Regions from separate parts of the Vibrio sp. Vf1514 genome, predicted to be linked through region 2. Evidence: predicted binding sites of a transcription regulator. Region 2 holds the regulator's gene; each other region holds the start of a gene.
What was found. The regulator PurR, encoded in region 2, represses purine synthesis genes. The targets are predictions, from matches to a motif close to TNANGNAAACGTTTNCNTNA.
Positions count from the first base shown of each region.

Region 1: a site for PurR is predicted at 3,580-3,599, ahead of glyA (serine hydroxymethyltransferase). Genes of this name have one in related genera too.
Region 3: a site for PurR is predicted at 2,582-2,601, ahead of ACS18Q_RS18005 (formate--tetrahydrofolate ligase). Genes of this name have one in related genera too.

Region 1 covers NZ_CP197267.1:801,028-808,176, forward strand. Annotated here, with positions in the region: gene vexH (vibriobactin export RND transporter permease subunit VexH) at 1-2,664, shown strand, start outside; gene ACS18Q_RS03785 (YitT family protein) at 2,709-3,311, opposite strand; gene glyA (serine hydroxymethyltransferase) at 3,654-4,904, shown strand; gene ACS18Q_RS03795 (hypothetical protein) at 4,989-5,315, opposite strand; gene lipA (lipoyl synthase) at 5,574-6,539, opposite strand; gene lipB (lipoyl(octanoyl) transferase LipB) at 6,543-7,149, opposite strand, start outside.
Region 2 covers NZ_CP197267.1:1,851,411-1,858,559, reverse strand. Annotated here, with positions in the region: gene ACS18Q_RS08565 (TVP38/TMEM64 family protein) at 1-294, opposite strand, end outside; gene ACS18Q_RS08560 (TfoX/Sxy family DNA transformation protein) at 417-1,007, opposite strand; cyclic di-GMP riboswitch class I at 1,125-1,210, opposite strand; gene purR (HTH-type transcriptional repressor PurR) at 1,370-2,380, opposite strand; gene torD (molecular chaperone TorD) at 2,654-3,301, opposite strand; gene torR (two-component system response regulator TorR) at 3,523-4,230, shown strand; gene elyC (envelope biogenesis factor ElyC) at 4,328-5,137, opposite strand; gene cmoM (tRNA uridine 5-oxyacetic acid(34) methyltransferase CmoM) at 5,252-6,043, shown strand; gene mukF (chromosome partition protein MukF) at 6,046-7,149, shown strand, end outside.
Region 3 covers NZ_CP197268.1:653,918-661,066, forward strand. Annotated here, with positions in the region: gene msrB (peptide-methionine (R)-S-oxide reductase MsrB) at 1-671, opposite strand, end outside; gene ACS18Q_RS18005 (formate--tetrahydrofolate ligase) at 805-2,553, opposite strand; gene elbB (isoprenoid biosynthesis glyoxalase ElbB) at 2,767-3,417, opposite strand; gene ACS18Q_RS18015 (hypothetical protein) at 3,437-3,622, opposite strand; partial or broken gene ACS18Q_RS18020 (LysR family transcriptional regulator) at 3,724-4,641, opposite strand; gene yjjG (pyrimidine 5'-nucleotidase) at 4,740-5,414, shown strand; gene rnk (nucleoside diphosphate kinase regulator) at 5,460-5,867, opposite strand; gene ACS18Q_RS18035 (DUF1294 domain-containing protein) at 6,252-6,845, shown strand; gene phnX (phosphonoacetaldehyde hydrolase) at 6,911-7,149, opposite strand, start outside.

The sequences.
Region 1 (7,149 bases), 1.1 Mb from region 2:
ACGCAGCTCACCGATTACATCGAACGTGTGCTTTCAGACCGGTTTAGCCTGATTTCCGGCGTGAGCTCGGTTGATATTTCTGGCGGTTTGTACAAAGTGATGTACGTGCGCCTCAAGCCGGAGTTGATGGCGGGGCGGGGCGTGACCACATCGGATATTTCCGATGCGTTGCGCCGTGAAAACATCGAAAGCCCAGGCGGAGAAGTGCGCAACGATTCCACCGTGATGTCCGTGCGCACCGCACGCACCTATCGCACACCTGAGGATTTTCAATATCTGGTGGTGAAACACGCCAGCGATCGCACGCCGATTTATCTCAAAGATGTGGCTGATGTCTTCATTGGGGCTGAGAACGAGAACTCGACCTTCAAAAGTGATGGCGTGGTCAACGTGAGCATGGGCATTGTGCCGCAGTCGGATGCAAACCCATTGGATGTGGCGAAACGCGTGCATCAGGAAGTGGATCAGATTCAAAAATTCTTGCCTGAGGGGACGCGTCTGGCGATCGACTACGATTCCACTGTGTTTATTGAACGTTCGATCAAAGAGGTCTACAGCACGCTGTTTATCACTGGCGGTCTGGTGATTTTGGTGTTGTATATTTTTATCGGTCAAGCCCGCGCCACCATCATCCCGGCGATTACGGTGCCGGTGTCCCTGATTTCCTCCTTTATTGCCGCGTATTACCTTGGATTTTCCATCAACCTGATCACGCTGATGGCGTTGATCCTGTCGATTGGTTTGGTGGTCGATGATGCCATTGTGGTGATGGAAAACATTTATCACCATATCGAACACGGTGAAAAGCCACTGATGGCAGCCTATAAAGGCGCGCGCGAAGTAGGCTTTGCCGTGATTGCCACCACCTTGGTGTTGGTGATGGTGTTTCTGCCGATTTCGTTTATGGACGGCATGGTCGGCTTGTTGTTTACCGAGTTCTCGGTATTGCTGGCGATGGCGGTGATTTTCTCATCCTTGATTGCGCTGACGCTAACGCCTGTGCTGAGTAGCAAAATTCTCAAAGCCCATGTGAAACCGAACCGTTTCAACAACGCGGTCGATTTTCTATTCGGCAAATTAGAAAGCGGCTATCGCGCGGCGCTGAAAAAAGCGCTGCATTGGAAATGGGCGGCGCCCGTGGTGATTTTGGCATGTATCGGTGGCAGTTACGGTTTGAATCAAAGTGTGCCGGCGCAACTTACGCCATCGGAAGACCGCGGCGTGATCTTTGCGTTTGTGCGTGGCGCTGATGCAACCAGTTACAACCGCATGTCGGCCAATATGGATTTGGTGGAAGAGCGTTTGATGCCGCTGCTGGGGCAAGGCTTTTTGAAGTCGTTCAGCATTCAGTCGCCTGCGTTTGGAGGCAGTGCGGGCGACCAAACCGGCTTTGTGATCATGATTCTCGACGACTGGAACGATCGCAGCATCACCGCTCAGGATGCGCTGGGACAAGTGCGCAAAGTGCTGACGGGCATTCCTGATGTGCGTGTGATTCCGTTTATGCCCGGTTTCCGTGGCGGATCCAATGAACCGGTGCAGTTTGTGCTGGGGGGCTCGGATTATGCGGAGTTGAGACATTGGGCAGAACTGTTGGAAGCGGAAGCCGCTCAATCGCCGATGATGACGGGTGTGGATATCAACTACTCGGAAAAAACGCCAGAGTTGGTGGTGACGGTGGACCGTCAGCGCGCAGCGGAACTCGGCATCAGCGTGCAAGATATCTCTGATACGTTGGAAGTGATGCTAGGCGGTAAAAGCGTGACGACATTCGTTGACCGAGGGGAAGAGTACGATGTGTACCTGCGCGGAGATGAAAACAGCTTTAATAATGCTGCGGATCTGACGCAGATATACATGCGCACGTCGTCTGGCGATCTGGTGACGCTTGATACGGTAACCAAGATTGAGGAAGTGGCCTCGTCGATTCGTTTGGCACACTACAACAAGCAAAAGGCGATCACCATTACCGCCAGCCTTGCGGATGGGTACACCTTAGGGCAAGCGCTGGATTTCTTGGATCAGAAAGCGCTGGAGATGCTGCCGAGTGATGTGTCGGTGAGCTATTCCGGTGAGTCGAAAGATTTCAAAGAGAACCAGTCGAGTGTGGCGATTGTGTTTGCGCTCGCATTGCTGGTGGCTTATTTGGTGTTGGCGGCGCAGTTTGAAAGCTTCATTAACCCTTTGGTGGTGATGTTTACCGTACCCATGGGTGTATTTGGCGGGTTTATTGGCTTGTACTTGATGGGGCAAGGCATGAACATCTACAGCCAAATTGGCATGATCATGTTGATTGGGATGGTGACCAAAAACGGCATTTTGATCGTCGAGTTTGCCAACCAGTTACGTGACCGCGGCTTGGCGTTTGAAACTGCGATTGTCGATGCGTCCGCGCGCCGGTTGCGTCCGATTCTGATGACGGCGTTTACCACGCTGGCCGGGTCAGTGCCGCTGATCCTCTCCACGGGCGCGGGCTATGAAAGCCGCGTGTCAGTCGGGACAGTGATTTTCTTTGGCATGGGCTTTTCGACCTTGGTCACGCTGTTTGTGATTCCGGCGATGTATCAGTTGATCTCGCGCTCGACGCAGGCGCCGGGTCACGTCGAAGCCGAGCTGCATCGCGAACTGGGCTACGATGTTCAGTCGCGACAGACTCACGAATAGCAAAAAGCCCGCTTCGGCGGGCTTTTTTGTGTCTTGTTCGCGGCTCAGCGATGATAGGTGACGGTATAGCGGGTGGGTTTATGGTTCATCGCCAATACCAGATTGAGCGCGATGGCCCCAAAAATCGACAGCAGAATCGTCCACGGGGATACAAAAAAGAACGACACCAACAGGATCAAGCAATCGATGGCCATTTGGCTTTTGCCCACGGAGAGGCCGAATTTGTCCTGAATGAACAGACACAATACGTTGAAACCGCCTAAACTGGAGCGATGGCGGAATAGGATCAGCATCCCTAATCCCATCAACAGACCTCCGGCCAACGCGCAATACACGTCATTGACGTTGTCAAAAGTGATGAACATCGCCAGATGATCGGTAAACAGCGAGACTAAAGCGCCGGAAATTGCACTGTTGATCGCGAAATGATGCCCAAAGCGTTTCCACGCCAATAAATAGAACGGGCAGTTGGCAATAAAATAGAGCCAACCAAAAGACCAAGGCAGAAAATGAGTCATCAGCAGCGCGAGGCCCGCTGTACCGCCCGTCAGTAATTGACCGGCCTGAAGAAAGAAGACGCCTTGTGCGACTAAGAAGGTTCCGGTCAGGATCGCAATCCAGTCCTCTTTGCGTGTGTGTTTTTCCATCAATCAATATTTTAAAGGCTGAGAATGGCGCGCATAGTAATGAAAAGCGGACATTTTCGGTAGCTCGCGAGGCGAATTTGAGGTAAACCTATGTAATTGCCGCTTTACAGGGTGTAAAGCATCAAATTGACACCAAGATGAGGTCGGATCAGCCTGAACCCTTCGGGATGAAATACTTCGTCAGTCACTATGAAAAAACTGCATGATATTTTCTTCAATTTGGGCTTTATGATAAAGATCAAATTATGTAGAATGCGCGCCAAAGAGGTGACGAAAACGTTTGCGTTGGGTCATTGTGTGGTTTTTTGCTAATTTCAGATAAATCTGAGTCAGGAGATACAGATGCTAAAGCGTGATATGAACATCGCTGATTACGATGCGGAGCTATTCGCAGCAATCCAAGAAGAAACTCTTCGCCAAGAGGAACACATTGAGCTTATCGCTTCAGAAAACTACACCAGCCCACGTGTGATGGAAGCGCAAGGCTCTCAGCTGACCAACAAATACGCTGAAGGTTACCCAGGCAAGCGTTACTACGGCGGCTGTGAGTACGTCGACAAAGCTGAATCTCTGGCAATCGACCGTGCGTGCCAACTGTTTGGTTGTGAATACGCAAACGTACAGCCACACTCTGGCTCTCAAGCAAACAGCGCTGTGTACATGGCACTGCTGAATCCTGGCGACACGGTTCTGGGTATGAGCCTGGCACACGGTGGTCACCTGACGCACGGTTCACCAGTGAACTTCTCTGGTAAACACTACAATGTGATTCCTTACGGCATCGATGAAGCGGGCCAAATCAACTACGACGAAATGGAAGCGCTGGCACTTGAGCACAAACCAAAGATGATCATCGGTGGTTTCTCAGCGTACTCGCAAATCGTTGATTGGAAACGCATGCGTGAAATCGCAGACAAAGTAGACGCGTACCTGTTCGTTGACATGGCGCACGTTGCGGGCCTGATCGCTGCGGGTGTTTACCCAACGCCAATCCCACACGCACACGTTGTTACGACAACCACGCACAAAACGTTGGCCGGTCCACGCGGTGGCCTGATCCTGTCGAACGCTGGCGAAGAGATGTACAAAAAGCTGAACTCAGCTGTATTCCCTGGCGGCCAAGGTGGTCCTCTGATGCACGTGATCGCGGGTAAAGCGGTGGCGTTCAAAGAAGCGATGGAGCCTGAATTCAAAGCGTATCAAGAGCGCGTGGTGAAGAACGCCAAAGCGATGGTGGCTCAGTTCCAAGAACGCGGCTACAAAATTGTTTCCAACGGTACTGAAAACCACCTGTTCTTGGTTGACCTGATCGACAAAGACATCACCGGTAAAGAAGCGGATGCCGCGCTGGGTGCTGCGAACATTACCGTGAATAAAAACTCAGTACCGAACGATCCACGTAGCCCATTCGTGACGTCTGGTATTCGTGTCGGTACTCCTGCGATCACGCGTCGTGGCTTCACTGAAGACGATGCGAAAACGCTGGCGAACTGGATGTGTGACGTTCTGGACAACATCAATGATCAAGCGGTGATTGATGCAACCAAACAGAAAGTTCTGGATATCTGTAAACGTCTGCCAGTGTACGCATAAGCGTTCTCTTGTGACGAAAAAGGCCTGCATAGATTGCAGGCCTTTTTAATGGATGACCGTTTATAAGAATGTCATCAAATCTGATTATTTAGCGATGCTGAGCAAAGTGCCTGATTTGCATTTAAACAGGTAGTAGCTGTTGCTCTCACTGAATTTGCCCAATCCTTCACCGTCACAGTAATCGATGTTGATATCGCGCATGGTTTGCAGTGTGCTTTCACTTTGCAGGGCGAATTTCGACCCGTCGGCGCACACGATGCGGACTTTGCCATCGTCGCTGACCGAGTAAATGTTCACTTCGGTGTTGCACAGTTCAAAAGAGGCTTCGCGGAAATTATCCTGTTTGGTGTTCGATGCACAACCTGACGCGATCGCCACTGCCATCATGGCCAGTAGGCTCAGTTTTTTCATTCGAGTGATCCTTATGATGCGGGAGCATATGACCGCGCTACCTGTTCAAGCAAATTGTTCTTCAAGCAAATAGTTCGGAAATAGATAGCGGAAAGTTTAGACTATTTTGCCTAGCAAGCTCAAGCCCATCGGCGTCGTAATTGCATCAGGTTGCGTATTTCTGACAGAGCGACACCCGATATGACCGAGACCTTTCGTTTTGGCAGGGTACATAAAAACAAAGCCGGCACTGGGCCGGCTTTGTCTTGTTGGGCGTGATTACTTCACTTCCATCCCTTTGGCTTGCAAATCGGCATGGTAAGACGAACGCACAAAAGGACCACAAGCGGCGTGAGTGAAGCCGAGTTCCAGCGCGATGTCTTTCAGTTCATCGAATTCTGAAGGTGGCACGTAGCGCTCAACGGGCAAGTGGTGACGGCTTGGTGCCAAGTATTGACCCAGCGTCAGCATGGTTACGCCATGCGCGCGTAGATCTTTCAACACTTCCACAATCTCTTCTTTGGTTTCACCCAAGCCCATCATCAGGCCTGACTTGGTGGGAACATTTGGGTGCATCTCTTTAAATTTTTGTAGCAGTTCCAGTGACCATTTGTAGTTCGCACCCGGGCGAGCTTTGCGGTACAAGCGCGGCGCTGTTTCCAAGTTGTGGTTAAATACGTCTGGCGGGTTGTCTTTGAGCAGATCCAACGCCACGTCCATACGACCACGGAAATCTGGCACCAAGGTTTCGATACGAATCTCTGGGTTCAGGGCACGAATTTCGCGGTTACAGTCGGCGAAGTGCTGCGCACCACCATCACGCAGGTCATCACGGTCAACCGAGGTGATCACCACGTATTTCAATTTCATGTCTTTGATGGTTTGCGCCAGTTTTTGTGGCTCTTGGGCATCGGGTGTCAGTGGGCGACCATGGGCAACGTCACAGAATGGGCAGCGGCGGGTACAGATGGCACCCAGAATCATAAAGGTTGCAGTGCCGTGGTTGAAACATTCGGCCAGGTTCGGGCAAGACGCCTCCTCACACACGGAGTGCAGGTTGTTTTTACGCATTGCCGATTTGATGTCTTGAATGCGTTGGCTGTCTGCTGGCAGTTTGATTTTCATCCATTCCGGCTTACGCAGCACTTGTTTCTGTTCTGCAGGCATATTTTTTACAGGAATTAATGCCATTTTATCGGCGTCACGGTATTTCACGCCTTTTTCCATTTGGATCGGTTTGCTCATGCTCTATTTACCTATGACAGGTGCTTCTGTGCTGAATTCTACTTCCTCGTAACCAAACAGGCTGACGAGTTCTTTTATGAGTTGTTGCTCGACATCTTCTATACGTGCCGGGCCGCCTAAATCGCTCACTTGTACCATCTCCATTCCTTGATAACCGCATGGGTTGATGCGCAGGAATGGGGAAAGATCCATGTTGACGTTGAGCGCTAAACCATGGAATGAGCAGCCTTTGCGAATTCGCAGGCCGAGTGAGCAGATTTTCTTTCCTTCGACATAAACGCCTGGCGCGTCCGGGCGTGCGGCAGCGTCGATATTGTAAGCGTTTAGCGTGTTAATTACGAGGTTCTCAATATCCGTGACAAGCTCGCGAACGCCGAGTTTTTTGCGGCGCAGATTAATCAGAAAGTAGGCCACGATCTGACCTGAACCATGATAGGTGACTTGCCCGCCCCGGTCACTTTGTACCACCGGAATGTCGCCCGTATTGAGAAGGTGCTCCGCTTTACCGGCCTGACCCTGAGTAAATACGGGATTATGTTCCACAAGCCACACTTCATCGCGTGTGGTGTCATCACGCTGGTCGGTAAAGTCGTGCATGGCTTGCCAAACA
Region 2 (7,149 bases):
CAGTGTGGCACCGATGGTGCTGGCAAATGAGACCAGTAACAGGCTGAGCCAGAAGCCGAATAATGCTGCGCCAAGCAAGGTCACAACGGCTGCACCGGGAATGGAGAACGCAGTGATGAAGACGTAACTGAGAAAGTAGATCAGCGCGGCAGTGACCACATGCTGATCAATATAGTCGGCCAGTAGTGCTTGCTGGGCTTTGGCATTGTCGAGTGTCAGGTATTGGCCAAACGTGGTCGCCAGCGCGACGATCACGGCGATTAAGATGAGGCCCAAAATCAGCTTTTTACTCATTGAAGATTCCCACGAGATGATGGTAATAGGTATACGTAACCAGACAGGGAAAAGCGATCTTTTCTTTCAAAGAAAAAGCACCCGCGAACGGATGCTTTTAGTGAAGTTGCTCTCAAAAAGGTTTACGACAAACGTTGTAACAACTCGTCGCGGCGAGTTTGAGGGATCACCGACCAGTGTTTCCCCTCAATTGCGCCTTCCAGTGCCCATAGCAGTTCTAAGCCGACATCTGAAGAATGTGATTGTCGAACGGCTTTGTATGCTTCTACGGCACCTTTCTCCTGCAGCGCTTCCACCGTTTCGATACCGGCTTTTTTCAGCATCCGTTCGGTCGCAAGGCGCAGGTTAGGGAGATCTTTCAAACGATCGGGTTTCGCCTGGGCTTGAGTCTCTCGCTCAGATTTTGCCACAGTGAGTGCCGATTTAGCGTCATCGAGAATACGGCCCGTGTCTGACCAGCAGTCTTCCGGCAAAGCGAAATACTTAGTCACTACGGGGAATCCGCGTTTTTTGTAAACATAAGGCTCGTAGCCTTGTTGCTTGAATTTTGCGGTTGAAGCGTCGTCGGCGCGAATGTGGAGTCTGTCATTGACCACCAATGCGAACATTGTGTCATCGACAAAAATCCCAAAGCCACCAAACATTGAACGAGATTTAACGCGTCCAAGTTGCTCAAAGAGCCGCATCGAATCTTTTAGTATTGGTTTATCCATGCTGTAAGTCTCGGTGTATTAATTAATACGCCACCAAAGTCAGGTCCGAGAAAGTAGCAAAAGAATGCAATGAGTGTGTCAGTTAGGAGTCAACTTCTTAATATATGCATTTTTGCCATCGGTAACCCCGCTACCTACCCAAAATTGGGTTTAGGCCGGAGGCTTTGCGTCCCACCTTTTCAGATGGTTTGCCCTGTGCGTGACATTTCCTTTAGAAAAGGATAATCAAAAGTTTGAATAAGCATCACATTTACTTGATGTAAATGTGATGTCATTCAAATATATGTCTCTAACTATTGCAACTGAATTCACACGTTTTTTGTATGAGTATGCAACATTAGATAGACAGATTTTCGGCAAAGTTATTGTTTTGTCAAGTCTTTTACGGTGTCGCGTTCAACAATCTCAGGGTGCATCTCGAATATACGGCGCTCGTGCTCTTTATCCTTGATGCGTTCCAGCAAAATTTCGAAGGCGTTTTTACCCACACGGCGTTTCGGTTGGTGGATGGTGGTCAGCGGTGGTGAGAAGTATTCGGCCAGTTCAATGTTGTCGTAACCAATCACCGACATGTCATCCGGAACGCGAATGCCACGTTGTTGTAAGCGGCTGATTAGGCCCAGTGCCATGGTGTCATTGAAACAGAATACTGCGGTCGGACGTTTGTCCATCGCGATGATTTTATCAGCTGCCAGGACAGCGGTATCACATTCAAAGTTGCCTTCCAAAATCCAGTCTTCACGCACGGGCAGATTTGCTTCTGCCATGGCACGGCGGAAACCAGCAATGCGTTCCTGACACGCAGCTTTCACGAAGTGGCCGCTTAGGCAGGCGATATCCGTATGACCTCGATCAGTCAGGTATTTCGTCGCCAGGTAACCCCCTTCTTCGGAGTTATCAATGATTTTGTCGGCTTGTGAGGTTTCTGGGCCCCAGTCCATGATCACTTTGGGAATGTCTGAGTGACTTTCCAGCATTTCCAACAGTTCTTCGGTCAGGTCAGAACACATCACTAGAATGCCGTCCACACGCTTTTCTGCCAGCATGCGGATATAGTCGCGTTGCTTTTCGTAAATGCCGCCGGTGTTACATAGAATCAAGGTGTAGCCCTGACGGTAGCAGTAGCTTTCCACTCCATCGATTACTTCAGAGAAGAAGAGGTTGGTCGATTGCGTCACGAGCATGCCGATGGTGCGAGTGGTGTTGCATTTTAAGCTGCGAGCGACCGCGCTTGGCGCGTAGTTCAGCTCTTTTACCGCTTCCATCACTTTTTCTTGTGTGGTTTCTGCAACAAAACGAGTCTTGTTGATTACGTGAGATACGGTTGTTGTTGATACGCCAGCAAGGCGTGCAACGTCTTTAATCGTAGCCATAGGTTAGTCCTGTCGATGACTGCTGAATGCGAAAAAACTTCGCGCGATCAAGTCCAGCAGCGATTAGGCGGTACACAAAGTGAAGCCTATAAGTAGTAAAAACACAAAAACCGCTTTTAAACAGCGGTTTGCATCTTCAATTCATATTTTTATCGTTTGCGGTCAAGATTCTAGACTGCTACGCGTGAACTCGCAATGAAATTCATCGGATGAGATCAAATGATCATCACAAAGTTCACGGTATATTCGTCAATTTGTGAGCACGATAGCGAACTATTCGTCGGCTAAATAAGCCAAGTCGAGTTCGAGGAATGCCACCAACAGTTCGGTCACCGCGGCATAGAAACCGAATTGATCCAGTGACTGGCAGCGCGTGGCAAATTGGGGCGCCCACCGCATTAAATGGGTTTGAATGAATGCAGCTTGTTCGGCGAATGCGCGCTCCATATGCGCCTCTTTTTCCAGCTCATTACTGCGAATGATGAGGTGGCCTAAAAAGTCGAGTTCAATCGCCAAATGGTCGGCAGGCTCATTCAATGTTTCATGCGTGGTGACGCCGTGTTTTTTCAGCAGTTCAGCCATTGCTTGCGCTGGCGTGTCGTTGAGTAATCCGGTTTGGCCGATGTACACCGAGGCGTAAGGCAGCGCGGAATCTTTATCTGATTTTAAAAACAGATCGCAAAAGTCAGCGGCAAGTTCGAGGCGTGCATCCTCACGGTCCATCAATCGGTTGAGGGCATCCACCAAATGTGTGACGGCAGCGTGCAGCCCGGCGTTTTCGCCCAGCCCGCCGAGGAAGGCGCGAATTTGAGGGGAATGATATTGTTCAATCTCTTTGTCACTGAGCTCTTTACTAAATAAGCTCGACAGCCACCAATAAATTTCGGCACGCTTTTCGTTAAAGACTTTGATTTCCTGCATGGGTTGACTCCGAATACTCTCTTCCTCTAAGTCTAAACAATAATTGTGAATAGCAATAACGCAATGCGTGAAAAAATATGAACAAATAAGTCGGTAAATTAACGGTTTGTCAGGAGATTGCTTTGAATCAATAAACTCTGATGTTTTTGGTTGAGATGCTAGAATTATGACTGTTTATGAATAGAATGACGGGTATTCATAGTGGACATAAAGTGGTGTCAATGAGCTATCACATTTTAGTTGTTGAAGACGACATCGTGACCCGCAGCAAACTGGCTGGATACTTTCAAAAAGAAGGGTATCAAGTGACAGAAGCTGAGAATGGGGTGGCGATGCGTCAGGCGCTCAGTGAGCATGACATCGACCTAGTGATGTTAGACATCAACTTACCGGGTGAAGATGGATTGCTGCTGACGCGAGAACTTCGCAGTCAATCAGATATAGGAATTATTCTGGTCACTGGACGCACGGATAGCATTGATCGAATCATTGGCCTCGAAATGGGCGCCGATGATTACGTCACCAAACCTCTTGAACTGCGTGAACTATTGGTTCGCGTAAAAAATTTGCTGTGGCGCATCGCCATCGCGGGTCGCACATTGCCAGAACCGGAACCGGACAACGATAAATTGGTGCGTTTCGGGGAGTGGACGTTTGATATTCAGCGCCGCTCATTAACGCGCAATGGCGAGCCGGTTCGACTCACCAAAGCCGAATATGAGCTATTGGTTGCGTTGTCGGCGTATCCCAATCAGGTGCTCAGTCGCGAGCGCATTTTGAATATGATCAGTCATCGAGTGGATGCGCCGAATGATCGCACTATTGATGTGTTGATCCGTCGCATGCGTGCGAAGATGGAATTTGATCCGAAGAACCCACAGATCTTTGTGACAGTTCACGGTGAAGGTTACATGTTCGCTGGTGATTAATACCAGCGAAAAGTCGCCACCGATGCGCGTAAAGATGTACATAAAAAAGACCAGCAATTGCTGGTGTTTTTTTTGTCGCTTGCGCAGCATGCCAAAGTTAGGGCAGTGTGGTTTCTGCGTTGTTGATTGGTGCGGTTTGTTCATGACCGGCAACCCAATCACGCAGCGATTGCCATAGCATGCCCATGCTTTCGTACCAGTAATGTTCCGTCTGTTCTAAGTACAGCGCTTTTGGCGTGTACTTATCCCACGGCTGGCTAATGCTGGCTTGCGCCAAGTAGTTGGTTGGCGCTGGGATCGGCTGTAAACCGGCGGAATGGAATTCATTCAGTGCGCGCTGCATGTGACTTGCTGACGTCACGAGCACCAAACGACGTTGTTGTACAAACGCTGCCGCTTGACGCGCTTCTTCCCACGTATCTTTGGCTGTTTCCAGCAAGATGATATCGGATTTGGCAACGCCCAGCGCCAATGCGACACGCGCTAACATGCGAGCATGACTGAACTCACTGCCACCGGCGTAGCCTGAGAGAATCAGTTTGGAACCTGGATACATGCGCATGACACGAATGCCTTCGGCAAGGCGCATTAACGCGGCACGACTTAACTCTGACGTGGGGGGGATCTGGTCATCGACGACATGACCATTGCCCAGCACCATGACGTAATCAATTGTGCCGTCAACCGGCAAAAAGGCGGAATACTGACGTTCTAACGGCATCAGCAAACGACTTGAGACGGGTTGGAATGAAATAAGGAAGATGCCAAACAGGGAAAACAAAACAACAAGGCATCCGGTTTTGCGTTTGGCCGTGAACATGATCAGCATCAGGCCCACAAAACCAATAATCAACAACGCCGGAAGAGGCATCAGTAAAGAAGAAACAATTTTTTTCAGCTCAAACATAAACAAATAGTCCGAAAAAACAGCACTTGATAATAAAAAGGGCTAAAGCCTCTTTATTCCTGCCATTCCTATGACAGAATAGCAGCACGATTGATTATCATAACTCAAGCCACTGTGACAGAAGATCGCAATTTCGACGATATTGCCCACAAATTTGCAAAAAATATATACGGCTCTGACAAAGGCGAGATCCGCCAAGTCATTGTTTGGGAAGATTTACTGCAATTGCTATCGCATTTTGACAAAGCTAGCGCCCCTTTGCACGTATTAGATGCAGGCGGGGGGCTTGCGCAAATGTCACAAAAACTCGCCAAGCTAGGCCACCGGGTCACCTTGTGTGATCTGTCTTCTGAAATGCTGCAACTGGCAGAGAAGGATATTGCAAATCACGGACTGCTTGCGCAGTATCGCTTGGTTCATTCACCGGTTCAGTCCATTCAGGACCACCTATCCGACCCGGTGGATATTGTCATGTTCCACGCCGTGATGGAATGGTTAGCGGAGCCAAAACCCGCGCTGGAGAATTTGCTGACGCAAGTCCGACCGGGCGGCATGGTGTCGGTGATGTTCTATAACTATCACGGTCTGGTTTATAAGAATGCGGTTTGCGGTAACATTCCTCACGTTTTGGAAGGCATGCCTCACCGCAAACGTTTTAAACTTCAACCGCAGAAAGGCTTAATCCCGACGGACGTCTATCAATGGATAGAAGACGCCGGTTTTGAAATTTGCGGTAAGTCCGGTATTCGTTGTTTCAGTGATTACATCGGTAACATGAAAAACATGGGCGAATACCAATATGAAGATGTACTGGCTTTAGAACGCAAGTTCTGTCGCCAAGAGCCGTACCGCTCATTAGGTCGCTACATTCATGTATGGGCCAAGAAGAAACAAGAACAGGAATAACAATGAGTGAGTTAACTCAGAACGCTGCAGAGCAGCCAATCGATGAATTGGTCAGCTGGGTCAAGCAGCATGATTTCTCATTGAACCTGACGCCTGAGCGACTTGCGTTTCTTATCGCTATCGCAGTGCTGAGCAACGAACGGTTCGATGAAGAGCTAGGTGAAGGAGAGTTGCACGATGCATTTATCATCGTGACTCGTATGTTTGAAGACACGGGTGACGCGTCTGCATTCCGTGCCAATAACGCGATTAATGAACTGGTGAAACAGCGCTTGATTAGCCGCTTTACCAGTGAAGTGACCGACGGCGCCAGCATTTACCGCATGTCGCCGTTGGCAGTCGGTATTACCGATTACTACGTGCGTCATCGCGAATTTTCTAAGCTCAAGCTTTCTATTCAGCTCTCGATGGTCGCCGATGAAATGGCCAAAGCCGTGGAATCTGCGCAGCAGGGTGGCACCCCAGGCCATTGGAAGAAAAACGTCTATGGCGTTTTGAAATATTCCGTGGGCGAGATCTTTGATCGCATCGACCTCAACCAGCGGGTGATGGATGAGCAGCAACAGTCGGTGAAACAACAGATCGCGGATCTGCTGAACAAAGACTGGCGCGATGCAATTCACAACTGTGAAGATTTGTTGTCTGAAACGTCATCGACCTTGCGTGAGCTACAAGACACCTTGCAAGCGGCAGGGGATGAGCTGCAAACACAGATCCTCGATATTCAAGAAATTGTGTATGGCGATGCCGAACTGGACTTCATCGAAGAGACGCTGTTTGCGTTGCAGATGAAGCTCGACCGCATTACCAGTTGGGGCCAACAGGCGATTGACCTGTGGATTGGCTACGACCGCCACGTGCACAAATTTATTCGTACCGCCATCGACATGGACCAGAACCGCGCGTTCAGTCAGCGCCTGCGTCAATCGGTGAACGATTACTTCGAGCAACCTTGGTACCTGACCTTTGCCGATGCAGAACGCCTGAGCGATTTGCGCGACGAAGCCTTGGTGCTGCGTGATGACGAAGTGACGGGCCATGTGCCAGCCGAAGTCGAGTACGAAGAGTTTCAACAGGTCAATGATGAGCTGGCCGAGCGCATTGGT
Region 3 (7,149 bases), on a different replicon from region 2:
CTTTCATCGATGATTTGGCGCAGCGTTTTGGGGTGTTCAACGCGATCTTCACCAAAAATCGTATCTAAGTACTGATCGCGGCCAGAGGCGTAGCGATAGTATTTGTAGCGCAGGGCGCTCTTTTTGTAGAAATCCTGATGGTACTCTTCAGCAGGCCAGAACTGTTTAAAGGCGATCAGTTCGGTTTTGAGCGGTTTTTTGAAGACACCAGACTCGTCGATCGCTTTCATAAAGCGTTCAGCAATCTGTTTTTGCTGCGCGTTATGATAGAAAATCGCCGGGCGATATTGGTTCCCTCGATCAACAAATGAACCTTGATCGTCGGTGGGGTCGATATGGCGGAAGAAATGGTCCAATACCTGTTCATAGCTGACTTTGTCGGCGTCATACGTGACCTGAATTGATTCAATGTGACCGGTGGAACCTGACGAGACTTGCTTATAGGTCGGATTATCGACATGGCCACCGGAATACCCTGAGACAACGGTAATCACGCCGTCGAGTTTTTCCATGTCAGATTCAGTACACCAAAAGCAGCCACCGGCCAGTGTTGCGACTTCTTCATGACTGGCGTGTTTGCTGGTGGCAGACGTGTCTGCTTGGGAGAAAAACGATACAGAAAGTGGTACGGCGACCAGTAAGGCAAACAAAAATAACGTAATGCGTTTCATGGCGGTTCTTACTCGTTTTGTTGAACGGATATACGAAAAGAACGGCACACGGTCGGAAAAATTTCAAATCGAATGCAAAGAAAAAAGCTTCGCGGTGGCGAAGCTCTTCAATGGGGTGATGTGGCCTGAGTGTTTAACTCAAGCCGATGATGCGGCCTTGGTTGTCGATATCTAGCCCCATAAACGCTGGTTTCTCGGGCAGCCCCGGCATGGTCATCACGTTGCCGCATAAGGCATACACAAATTCCGCGCCTGCGCAGAGTTTCAGCTCGCGAATGGGAACATCAAATCCGCTGGGCGCACCCTTGTGCGCCGAATCTGTGGTGATCGACAGCGGCGTTTTTGCCAAACAGACGGAGAGGTGACCAAACCCGCCAGTTTGTAGCGCTTCAAGCTGTGCATGCGCTTTGTCGCTCAATGTGACGGAGCCTGCGCCGTAGCCCTTTATTGCGACCGCTTTGAGTTTCTCAAGCAACGGGGCGTCGGGTGCATACAGCGGCGTAAAGTGTGCGGATTTACTGCACTGCGTGACCACGTGTTCGGCCAGTTCGCGTGTGCCTTCTCCACCTTTGGCGAATCCTTCCGACAGGGCCACCAGCACATCGTTGGGCAGCGCTTCAATCATCTGTTTGAGCTGCGCCAGCTCTTCATCACTATCTTGCGGAAAGCGGTTAATCGCCACGACCGCAGGAATGCCGTATTTGTTGACGTTGTTGATGTGCCATTTGAGGTTTTCAAAACCCGCGATTAAAGCGTCACGGTCGGGTGTAAACAGGCTTTCAGGGACTGGTTGCCCTGGGCGCAGATCATAATGGCCGGAGTTGGCTTTCAAGCCGCGCAATGTTGCAACGATGACTGCGCAATCAGGCGTTTTGCCCGACGCGCTGGCTTTGATGTTACACGCTTTTTCAAAGCCCATATCAGAGCCGAAACCACCTTCTGTTACGGTGTAGTCGGCGAGGCGTGTGGCGATGTCATCGGCAATGATGGAAGAGTTGCCGTGCGCGATGTTGGCAAATGGACCGGCGTGAATCAGCGTCGGCACGCCTTCCAGAGTTTGCATTAAGGTGGGTTGAATCGCCTCTTTCATGCTGACGGCCATGGCGCCTGCAACTTTCAGATCTTCGGTGGTCACCGGTTGACCATCTAGGTTGTAGCCGACCACGATGTTGCCGATGCGGCGACGCAAGTCTGTGAGATCTTTTGCCAGTGCAAGAATCGCCATCAATTCCGAAGCGGCCGAGATATCAAAGCCGTCTTCACGCTCGTAACCGTTGATGGTTTTGCCGGCTTCATTGCGTCCGACAGTGACCATGCGCAGCGCGCGATCGTTGTGATCCATCACGCGCTTCCAGACAATGCGTTTGGGGTCAAGACGCAGGGCAGGCATGCCTGTTCTTGCTGCAAAATCGTCATACCCGTGGCGCTGCTCGTGGTAGATGCGCGCATCAATCGCTGCGGCGGCGAGGTTGTGCGCGGCCGTCACGGCATGAATATCGCCGGTTAAGTGCAGATTCAGCTCTTCCATCGGTGCAACCTGTGAATAACCGCCACCGGCAGCGCCCCCTTTAACGCCGAAAATCGGCCCCATCGACGGTTGACGAATACAGGCCATCACCGAATGTTGTAAACGAGCCAAACCTTGCGCCAGACCAATCGTGGTGACGGTTTTGCCTTCGCCCAGCGGCGTTGGCGTGATGGCGGTGACCAAAATGAATTTTCCGGCAGGTTGATCGTGTAGGCGGTCGAGACAGTGAAGCGAGACTTTGGCTTTATAACGGCCTTGGCTTTGGAACTCTTCAGGGAGCAGTCCGGCTTGATGGGCGATCTGCTCAATAGCAGTCAACGACGTGGAGCGACAAATTTCGATATCTGGCAGCATAAAACCCTCATCATGGCGATGAAACTGGTTAGGAAAACGTTTGCGTCGCGATAATAGCTTTAAATATGAGCTTGTAAAGGGGAATTATCGAGACGATTGTTTTGCAAGGCCGGAATTCTAAACCATTCCTGATGTTGATCAAACGTCTGCAACGGAATTTGCTGGGGAAGGGTGTAAAGAAAATAGGCGCTGAGCGTCAGCGCCTGCGTGGGATTAGGCAAGCTTGATTAACGCTGCGACAAGGCGATCAATGCCCGCTGCGGCTTGAGAGATGTTTTCAGCCAGCATGTACGCGGGAGTGGACAGGACGTTGTGTTTTTGGTCGAACACAAAGTCGTCGACCGGGCAGGTGACGTGCTCGCCGCCCATTTTACGGAACGCGCTGGCGGTGTCTGGATCGCTGCCGATGGTGCCTTCCACACCATGTTCGTAAATCATGGGAATGATGGTGGGCGCAATGCAAAGGTATGCCGCAGGTTTACCCGCTTGTGCGAAGGCACGACACGCCGTGGCAACGTGGGTGTTGATACTGCATTCAGACCCTTTGAGCGCAAAATCGGTGAGGTTTTTCGCTGCGCCAAAACCACCCGGTAGCAGCAGCGCATCGTAATCGTCCACTTTGAGTTTAGCCACATCTTCAATGTGACCACGGGCAATCCGAGCGGCTTCAACCAACACGTTGCGTTTCTCATCCGTGGCTTCGCCGGTGAGGTGGTTGACCACGTGCATTTGATCAATGTTGGGCGCGAAACAGTGCCAAGTGGCACCATGTTTTTCAATCGCGTGGAGGGCAAGCACCGATTCATGAATTTCGGCGCCATCGAATACACCACATCCACTCAATATCACAGCTACTTTTTTCATCGGTCGGTTCCTTAATCGTCTAAACGGCGGCGTCTTTCTTGCGCTTTCGGCCTGATTCTGCAGGTGATGTTTGCTTATCTTCTAAGTCTAGTTGAGGTGATGATTCATGTTGTTGTTCGTCGTCGCGAATTTCATCATCCGTTTCGGGATAATGCTTCACCACGAAAGGCATCAGCATGACTGAGGAAGGCAAGAAGTGTTTCATCGATGACTCCGACGTTGGGGAAAACACCCGTTATAAGCCCAGCATGAGCCTCGGTCTTTGCGCTAAATCACTGTCCCTTAGTGTTTTCTGAGATTGACTGCTCAGAAGATGCGTTGATCCCAATACGGCTGATCGGTGCCTAGTTTTTCGCTAATGAACTCCATAAAAGCGCGCACTTTGTGCGGCAGATGTTTGCGTTCGGGAAACACGGCGTAAATTGCGTGCTCGGGCAGCGGGTAATCGGTCATGATGGCGTGCAGCTTACCAGCGCGAATGTCTTTACTTACCAAAAAAGTTGGCAGTTGGCCGATGCCCAATCCATCAAGCAGGGCGCGGCGAATCGCTTCGCTGTTGTTGACGCTGAGGTTCCCGGTTGGAATCACTTTGAAATCCGACCCGTTTTGGGTGAAGGTTCATTCGCTGCCCCCTCGAAAGTACGAGTACACCAAGCAGTTGTGTTGCAGTAAATCCGCTGGTTTCTGCGGTGCAGGGTGCCGGCTGAGATAATCAGGTGAGCAGCACAACACGCTACGACAGCGCACTAATCGTTTGGCTACGAGGTTAGAGACTGGCAAATGGCCGATACGAATGGCGAGGTCAAAGCCGCCTTGCACTAAATCGACCATCTGATCTTCCAATTGCAGATCGATTTCGACTTTCGGGTAGCGGGTGAGAAACTCGGCAATGAGGGTCGCGACATGCAACACGCCAAACGACATGGGCGCTGTGATCTTCAGTTTACCTTGGGGTTCACCTTGTAGTTCAGTGACCGCGTCACTGCCTTGCTGTGCAAAGCTCAGTGCTTGGGACACATGGTAATAATAGCGTTCGCCCGCTTCAGTGAGGCTCAGTTTACGCGTGGTGCGGTTGAGCAGGCGAATGCCCAACTCATCTTCAAGTTGCGTCACGCGTTTGCTCACGGCAGACTTGGTGATGCTGAGTTTCTCGGCGGCGCTGGAGAAACTGCCGCATTCTACGACGGCAACGAAAATCGGAATGGCGGCAAATGTGTTATCCATCATTGTTGAGATATTCTTAACAAAAAGTTTCCATTCACAGAGATTAACATCTAACGGAAAACAATCTAGACTGAGCGCGACATTTTGAGGAAACCAACATGAAGTACGATTGGATCTTATTTGACGCTGACGAGACCCTGTTTCATTTCGATGCCTTTCAAGGGATGCAGCTGATGTTCGCGCGCAAAGGCGTGGATTTTACTGAACAAGACTTTCACCACTACCAACAGGTCAACAAGCCGTTGTGGGTGGATTATCAAAACGGCACCATTACCGCGGCCGAGCTCAAGCACATTCGCTTTGAGTCTTGGGCACAAAAACTGGAAACGACCACCGCAGAACTCAATAGTGCGTTTTTGAGCGCAATGGCAGACATTTGTACCTTGCTGCCCGGCGCCAAAGAGCTGATGGAAGCCCTCAAAGGCAAAGCCAAATTGGGCATTATCACCAATGGGTTTACGGAATTACAGGATGTGCGTTTGACCAAAACGGGCATGAAAGACTATTTCGACCACATTGTGATCTCGGAAGAAGTTGGCATTGCGAAACCGGACGCAGGGATTTTCGCACATGCGATGGCGGTGATGGGCAACCCGGAAAAAGCGCGCGTGCTGATGGTGGGGGATAACCCGCATTCAGACATTTTGGGTGGGCTGAATTTTGGGATTGAAACATGCTGGTTGAATGTACATCAGCAGCCAAAACCCGAAGGTATCGATGCACATTATGAAGTGCGTTCACTGCATGAATTGAAAGAGATTCTGATTGCTTAAATCGCTCCTGGTGCAAAGCGAACACTTTGCACCGGATTCCCGCTGTTAACGGTTGAAATCGCCTTCACGTTCAGGCTGATACACCACTTCGATAATCTCAATGGTCTTCTCAGCGCCGCCAGGCATTGGCCATGTTAACGTTTGACCGGCCGCTAATCCCAGCAATGCGCTGCCGACAGGGGCAAAAATCGAAATATCGTCACTATTTTTCACTTCGTGTGGGTAGACCAGATTCTTCTGAATGATCTCGTCTTTTCCGGTGAACTTAAAACGCACCGTTGAGTTCATGCTCACAACATTGTCTGGCATGTCCTGCGGTTCGTTGATGGTTGCTCGGTCGAGTTCATCTTCCAGCTTTTCCAATTCGGGTGACAGTTTGGGCATCTTCTCCAGCAGAGCGCTGATGCGGTCCATGTCCAGAGTTGAAACCACGATGGTATGGTGATTCGGCATTTATTTTCTCCAAAAAGAAATACCGCCCTGACAGGTCAGGGCGGCATAAAACCAACAAGGGTTATCGAATTCATAAGGTGGTAGCTCAAACCTTAGTCTTTGTAATTTAAGAATTCAATCGATATGCACACAGTTTTTAAGTAATAAATTGTGTATGTTTGTAAATAGTGATGTTCTTTTATCCACCCCTTCAGCCCCCCAGCAGAGTGAAGAAAAAGGTGATCCTTGGCTTGATCTTCGTTCTGAGTACTGACTACGCTTTACTTGAGGTCGTGTGAGCGCCCTCAGGAGCTTTGCATCAAACCAATGACTATTCAGCAAAGTGACGGCTAGGCGAAATACGTGCTGCCCTAGTAGACAGGGCGGGATGAGTATGGGTTTAACATGGCTATTTCAGGCAAAATTTCAGAATGGAATGACGCGAAAGGGTACGGCTTTATCACGGTCGATAACTATCGCGGCAAAATCTTCTTTCACATTTCCGATGTGCAAGGTCATGGCCGACGGCCAAAAATCAACGAAGCGGTTCACTTCAAATTGGCAAAAGAGTCCAACGGTTCTTTGCGTGCGATCGACATTGAACGACCGATGGTTTACGGGTTATCTCTCGCTTTGTCAGTGTGGTTCATCACCGTCCTTTTTGCCAGTATTTATCTGGTGAACTACCCGCCAATCATTGTGCTGTTTTACATTCTGATCAGCGCCATCACCTATGTCGTGTATGCGTTTGATAAAAGCGCCATGCTCAACAATGAATGGCGCATTTCGGAATGGTTGTTGCACGCGTTGTCGTTACTGGGAGGCTGGCCGGGCGCGTTGATGGCACAGGCCTTTTTGCGTTTCAAAACGTTAGAACAGCCATTTCGACTGATTTTTTGGCTGACGGCACTGGCGAATTTTTCCGTGTTTTTGTACACCTTAACTGGGCACGGTGCTGCCACGCTCGCGCAGCTGATCGTGCGTTTGCAAGTGTTCTAAGCATAAAGTCTGCGCTTCACATCAACGCGGTTGTGGAAACAAAAAACGGGCCAAGGCCCGTTTTTTTAGGGGCGTTCACCCGCGAGTAATCGGCGTTCGATATCCGCTACCACGGCCGGAAAATCGGCGATGGTGTCAATCAGGTAATGGGGATTGGCTTGTGAGAGTTTGTCGCGAGCGCGAACGCGGGCGGCGTTGAGTGTGGCTTCGTCGGCAGAAAGATACGCTTGTTCGGTGAGTCCCGCTTCGTTGCCCGACAGCAGCAATCCGACCGTCCACATACCGGCGTTGTGGCCTTCATCAA